Regions from separate parts of the Allobosea sp. TWI1241 genome, predicted to be linked through region 2. Evidence: predicted binding sites of a transcription regulator. Region 2 holds the regulator's gene; each other region holds the start of a gene.

Region 1 (2,195 bases), on a different contig from region 2:
GCGCGGCTGCGGCTCCGGCGCGACCAGCACGAGGTCGGCGCGCAGGCCCGCCGCGATGCGGCCGCGGTCGTGCAGGCCGAGCGCCTCGGCCGGCGCGCGCGAGACCAGCGCCCAGGCCTGCGCGAACGTCGCCGCGCCGCGTTCCGCCAGCAGGAAGGGCGCGAGCGGCAGGGCCGGATAATAGTAATCCGAGGCGAGGATGGTGCAGAGCCCGGCGCGGACCATCGCCTCGGCGGCCGGGCAGCCGGTATGCGAGCCGCCGCGCACAACATTGGGCGCGCCGAAGACGATCGCCTCGCCATGGGCGGCGGCCTCGCGCGCCGTGGGCTCGTCGATCGGGAACTCCGCCACGCCGACGCCGAGCCCGCGATACCAGCGGCGCATCTGCGGATCCATGTCGTCATGGGAGAGCATCGGCACACCGGCCGCGCGGGCTGCGGCGGCGAGCCGCGCGACCGAGCCCGCCACCTCTAACTTGCGGGCATAGACGCGCTCGAGCAGCGCGGCGAAGGCGTCGGCGTCCAGCCCGGAGCGCTCGACCATCTTGCCGACCTTGTCCGGCCGGTAGCGCGCCTTCAGCGTGCCCTCGGTATGGTCGTTGAAGGCGAGCACGCCGACCCGGCCGGCCGCCAGCCAGTCGATGATCTCGGGCTCGGCGTCGAGGTTGAAGGTCTCGTGGCGCAGATGGAAGCGGGTGTCGGCGCCGAGCTCCGGCGCGAGCGCGGCGATCCGCGCCGCCAGCAACCGGGCATTCTCCGCGCCGCGCAGGCCGGGCTCCCAGGACCAGGTCACGCCATGGAAGGCGGTGGTGATGCCACAGGCGAGCAGCGCCCGGTCGGCGTCACGCAAGGCCAGGTCGATATCGAATGCGACGCCCGGACGCGGCATGATATGGCGCTCGAAGGCGTCGCCATGGCAGTCGACTAGGCCGGGCAGCACGAGCAGCCCGCGCGCGTCAAGGTGGAGCGCGCCCGCCGGCGCGGACGCGTCGGGCGCGGCTAGCAGCGACCCCTCGCAGACGACATCCGCCTCAACGAGATCTTCGAGCAGCACCCGCCCGCCGGTGATGTGGATCGCCATGCCCGGCCCCCGTCGCTTCTTCCCGCGCACCCTGCCGCGGGGCGCCGCTCATGACCGCGCGGGATGACGGCCGCGTGACAGGAGTCGCGAGCGCGCGGGCGCCCGCCCTCAGCCCGCCCGCGCGGCGAGCCCTCCCGCCTGCTCGATGAAGGCCATAACCGCGTCGACGCCCTCTCCCGCCAGCGTATTTGCGAAGACATAGGGGCGCTTGCCGCGCATCATCGCGGCGTCGCGGTCCATCACCGCGAGGTCGGCGCCGACATGCGGGGCGAGATCGGTCTTGTTGATCACCAGCAGGTCGGAGCGGGTGATGCCCGGCCCGCCCTTGCGCGGGATCTTCTCACCGGCGGCGACGTCGATCACATAGACCGTGATGTCGGCGAGCTCCGGCGAGAAGGTGGCGGCGAGGTTGTCGCCGCCCGATTCGATCAGGATCATGTCGAGATCCGGAAAGCGCCCGCGCATCGTGTCGATCGCGGCGAGGTTGATCGAGCAGTCCTCGCGGATGGCGGTATGCGGGCAGCCGCCGGTCTCGACGCCCATGATCCGCTCCTCCGGCAGCGCGCCGGAGACGGTGAGGATGCGGGCATCCTCCTTGGTATAGATGTCGTTGGTGATGGCGCAGATGTCGTAGCGACCGCGCATGCGCTTGCACAGCGCCTCCATCAGGGCGGTCTTGCCGGAGCCGACGGGACCGCCGATGCCGACGCGGAGCGGGCCGTGGGGAGAGCGGGTCATGAGCGGAACAGCCTCGAATACTGGGTTTCGTGACGCAAAGCGGCGAGATCGGAGCGGAAGGCGCAGCCGCCGAGATCGTCGAGCCCCGCCGGCTCCGCCTCCGCCGCAGCGGCTCGCAAGGCCGGTGCCAGCCGGGCGATGAGCTTCTGCCCGTCGGTCTGGCCGACGATGCCGAGGCGCACCGAGGCCGAGACGAGATTGGCCAGGAAGGCGAGCGCGAAGGCCTCCAGCGCCGCGTCGAGCGGCAGGTCGTGCCCGGCGGCGGCCGCGGCGACGGCGACCGGATAGGTCAGATCCCCCGGCCAGGCCCGGCGCAGCGCGGCGCTGGCGGGATTGGGCCAGGAGGCGGCGATGGCGGCGGCGAAAGCATTGCCCTG
Region 2 (2,195 bases):
CAATCTCCAGCGCGACGTCGAGGAGAAGGCGGTGCTGACCATCGCCCGGCGCCAGCCCCTCGCCAACGACCTGCGCGAGCTGATCTCGGCGATCCGCATCGCCGCCGATATCGAGCGCGTCGGCGATCTCGCCAAGAACATCGCCAAGCGCGCCGTCGCGATCTCCGGCCAGTTCTCGCCGCCGACGCGGGCCGTGGTCGGGCTGGAGCATATGAGCCGCCTGGTCCAGGCCCAGCTCAAGGACGTGCTCGACGCCTATGCCGCCGGCAACGACCGCAAGGCGATGGAGGTCTGGCGCCGCGACGACGAGATCGACGCGCTCTACACCTCGCTGTTCCGCGAGCTCCTGACCTATATGATGGAGGATCCGCGCAACATCACCTTCTGCACGCATCTGCTGTTCTGCGCCAAGAACGTCGAGCGCATCGGCGACCACACCACCAACATCGCCGAGACCATCCACTACCTCGTCACCGGCCAGTCGATCGACGAGACCCGGCCGAAGCTCGACACCACCGACATCCCCGTCGAGCTGCCGGCTTCCGCCGCTTCCGGCGACGCCTGAAAGGGCCCGACATGGCCGCGCGCATCCTGATCGTCGAGGACGAGGAGCCGCTGACCCTGCTCCTGCGCTACAATCTCGAGGCCGAGGGCTTCGAGGTCGACAGCGTGGCGCGCGGCGACGACGCCGAGCTGCATCTGCGCGACAGCACGCCCGATCTCGTGCTGCTCGACTGGATGCTGCCCGGCCTCTCCGGCATCGAGCTCTGCCGGCGTCTCAGGGCCCGGCGCGACACCGAGCGCGTGCCGATCATCATGCTGACCGCCCGCGGCGAGGAGACCGAGCGCGTGCGCGGCCTCGCCACCGGCGCCGACGACTATGTGGTCAAGCCGTTCTCGCTGCCGGAGCTGATCGCGCGGGTGCAGGCGCTGCTGCGCCGGGCCAAGCCCGGCCATGTCGCCGGGCTGCTCACCGCCGGCGACCTCGAGCTCGACCGCACCACGCGGCGTGTGCGCCGGGCCGGCACCGAGCTGCATCTCGGCCCGACCGAGTTCCGTCTGCTCGAATTCCTGATGCAGGCGCCGGGCCGGGTCTATTCCCGGGCGCAGCTGCTCGACGCCGTCTGGGGCCGCGACGTCTATATCGACGAGCGCACCGTCGACGTGCATGTCGGGCGCCTGCGCAAGGCGATCACGCCCGGCAACGCCAAGGACCCGCTGCGCACGGTGCGCGGCGCCGGCTACGCCTTCGACGAGACCTTCGCCCGCGGAGGCTGAAGCGGGCAGGGCGTGACGCGGGCGATCCACCGTCGCTCCGGGGCCCCATGGCCAGTGTCGGTGGAAGATGCAGCGCGACCGCTGCCGCCCGAGCCGGTAGCCGCGCGGTCATGGGTTCCGGGCTCTTCGCTGCGCGAAGCCCCGGAATGACGGCGTGGAGCCGGAGCGCACCCAGCCCGTGCCGGGTTCGGCTTTTGGTCTGCACCAGACGCCGCAATGACGGCGTCGGTTATGCCGAAAGCGGGTCAGCGCGGGGCGGCGACGATTACGCTGGCGCCCGCCAGACACAGCGCCGCGCCGATCAGGTCGAAGCGGTCGGGCGCCACCTTCTCGACCAGCGCCATCCAGCCGAGCGAGGCGAGGATATAGACCCCGCCATAGGCGGCGAAGGTTCGCCCCGCCGCGGGGCTGTCGACCAGCGCCAGCAGCCAGGCGAAGCCGGCCAGCGCCAGCAGCCCCGGCACGAGCCACCAGACCGAGCGGTCGAGCTTCAGCCAGGCCCAGAAGGCGAAGCAGCCGGCGATCTCCGCCAGCGCCGCGCCCGCATAGATCGCGATGGTCGCCATCCTGCCCCTTCCCGCCCGGGATCGTGTTGGTCCGAGGCACTGCTACTCGAAGACCTGTCGTTCCAAGGCTTGCGGCCGGAAACCTGGCTCCCGGCACGATGGCGGGCATGAAAAAGCCGGCCACGGGGCCGGCTTCCTCGGATCGTTTCGCGGTCGCCTTGTCGCCCTCAGGCGCGGACGGCCTTGCGGTCGCGGCGGCGGTCGGCCGCCGGCTGGTAGGCGATGCGGGCATGGTAGCTGCAATAGGGCAGGCCGGTCGACGAGCGGGCGCCGCAGAAGCGGAACTCCGGCGTCGTCGGATCGCCCATCGGCCAGCGGCACATGTATTCGCGCAGATCCATGATGCTGACG
Region 3 (2,195 bases), on a different contig from region 2:
CATGGTGCCGAGGAACAGCACCGCCCCGTCAGGATACTGGTGATTCGGGCCGATCATCTGCGCGGCGAGATCGGCCGGGTCGCGGCTGATCTTGGCGATCGAGGACGCGCCCTCCAGCTGGAACCCGTCCTCGCCCTCGACCGTCAGCGTCACCGTGGTGCGCCGGACATGGTCGAGCGTGAAGCCTGCGTCGAAGAAGCGGATGAAGGGGCCGATCGCCGAGGCGGCGTTGTTGTCCTTGGCCTTGCCGAGCAGCAGGGCCGAGCGGCCCTCGACGTCGCGCAGGTTGACGTCGTTGCCCAGCGTGGCGCCGACGATGCGGGTGTCGGAGGCGACGACCAGCACGATCTCCGGCTCGGGATTGTTCCAGGTCGAGACCGGGTGCAGCCCCGCATCGGCGCCGGTGCCGACCGAGGACATCGGCTGGGCCTTGGTGAAGATCTCGGCATCGGGGCCGATGCCGACCTCGAGATACTGGCTCCAGGCGCCCTGCGCCATCAGCACCTCCTTGAGCCGCATCGCCTCGGCCGAGCCGGGCTTCAGCTTGGAGAGGTCGTCGCCGATCAGCTTGCCGATCTCGGTGCGGATCTCGGCGGCGGCGGCCGGGTTGCCGCGGGCCTTCTCCTCGATCACGCGCTCGAGCATCGAGACGGCGAAGGTCACGCCCGCCGCCTTGACCGCCTGCAGGTCGATCGGCGCGAGCAGCCAGGGCTTGCCGGCGTCGCGGGCGTCGGCGACCGAATTGGCCAGCAGCTCGGCCAGGCTGCCGACGCGCTCGCCTGTCGCCGCGCGCAGCGCGGCTGCCGGATCGGCAGTCTCGCACAGGTCGCGCATGGTCGGGTAGGAGCGGCTGACGTCGATCACGTCGTCGCCGCGCAGCACGACGACCGAGGGGCCGTCGAGATCCGGGCGCCAGATCCGGCCGGCGAGCGCGGCGTCGGCGGCGTCGGCGGGGAGCGAGCTGGCGGGGGTCAGGGCAATCGTCGGCATCGGTTCATCCATGGCTGTCGCACGAGACGCGCGACCACACCCGCTTCCGCTCGGTTAGGCAAGAGGCCATGGCGGCATGCCCGCCCCTCGTCGGAGCAAACCGTCATCCTTTTGTCGTTGAAGCGTCACCCGATCTTCATGCTAGCTTGCGCACCAACGACAAGCGCCGCCCGGGGAAGGGCGGACCCCAAGAGGGAGCAAGCCATGACCACGAAATTCACGATTCTGGCGACGGTCGCGACCTTCGCGCTGAGCGCGGCCTCGCCCGCGCTGGCGCAGACCGAGATCCAGTGGTGGCACGCCATGACGGGCGCCAACAACGACGTCATCGTCAAGCTGGCCGAGGAATTTAACGCCGCCCAGAAGGACTACAAGATCGTCGTCGCCTATAAGGGCTCCTATCCCGACACGCTGAACGCTGGCATCGCCGCCTTCCGCGCCGGCAACGCCCCGCACATCATCCAGGTCTTCGAGGTCGGCACCGCGACGATGATGTCGGCCAAGGGCGCCATCAAGCCGGTCCAGGAGATGATGAAGGACGCCGGGGAGAACTTCGACCCGAAGACCTATCTCCCGGCCATCACCGGCTACTACTCGACGACGAAGGGCGAGATGCTGTCCTTCCCCTTCAACTCGTCCTCGATGGTGATGTGGTACAACAAGGACGCCTTCAAGAAGGCCGGCCTGGACCCCGAGACCCCGCCGAAGACCTGGCCCGAGACCTTCGAAGCCGCCCGCAAGCTCAAGGCCGCCGGCTACGACAAATGCGGCTTCTCGACCGCCTGGACCACCTGGGCCAACATCGAGCAGCTCGGCGCCTGGCACAATGTGCCGGTCGGCACCAAGGCCAACGGCTTCGACGGCTTCGACACCGAGTTCCGCATCAACAGCGACCTCTTCGTCAAGCACCTGACCAACCTGGCCGAGCTGCAGAAGGAGGGCGTGTTCTCCTATTCCGGCCGCACCAACACCGGCGAGGGCCGCTTCACCTCCGGCGAATGCCCGATCTTCCTGACCTCGTCGGGCTTCTTCGGCAACGTCAACGCCAACGCCAAGTTCGCCTGGTCGAACGCGCCGATGCCCTATTATCCGGACGTGAAGGGCGCGCCCCAGAACTCGATCATCGGCGGCGCCTCGCTGTGGGTGATGGGCGGCAAGAAGGCCGAGGAATACAAGGGTGTCGCCAAGTTCTTCACCTTCCTCTC

What was found. The regulator PhoB, encoded in region 2, activates phosphate uptake and scavenging genes when phosphate is short. The targets are predictions, from matches to a motif close to TGTCATNNANCTGTCAT.
Region 1: a site for PhoB is predicted at 1,144-1,160, ahead of ABE438_RS07115 (alpha-D-ribose 1-methylphosphonate 5-triphosphate diphosphatase). Genes of this name have one in related genera too.
Region 3: a site for PhoB is predicted at 1,103-1,119, ahead of ugpB (sn-glycerol-3-phosphate ABC transporter substrate-binding protein UgpB). Genes of this name have one in related genera too.

The regions. Positions count from the first base shown of each region.
Region 1 covers NZ_JBDJKW010000004.1:46,215-48,409, reverse strand. The annotation lists gene ABE438_RS07115 (alpha-D-ribose 1-methylphosphonate 5-triphosphate diphosphatase) at 1-1,080, opposite strand, end outside; gene ureG (urease accessory protein UreG) at 1,189-1,818, opposite strand; gene ABE438_RS07105 (urease accessory protein UreF) at 1,815-2,195, opposite strand, start outside.
Region 2 covers NZ_JBDJKW010000015.1:46,727-48,921, reverse strand. The annotation lists gene phoU (phosphate signaling complex protein PhoU) at 1-565, shown strand, start outside; gene phoB (phosphate regulon transcriptional regulator PhoB) at 577-1,278, shown strand; gene ABE438_RS17070 (YnfA family protein) at 1,524-1,844, opposite strand; gene ABE438_RS17065 (GcrA family cell cycle regulator) at 2,012-2,195, opposite strand, start outside.
Region 3 covers NZ_JBDJKW010000019.1:40,242-42,436, forward strand. The annotation lists gene ABE438_RS18670 (fumarylacetoacetate hydrolase family protein) at 1-990, opposite strand, end outside; gene ugpB (sn-glycerol-3-phosphate ABC transporter substrate-binding protein UgpB) at 1,195-2,195, shown strand, end outside.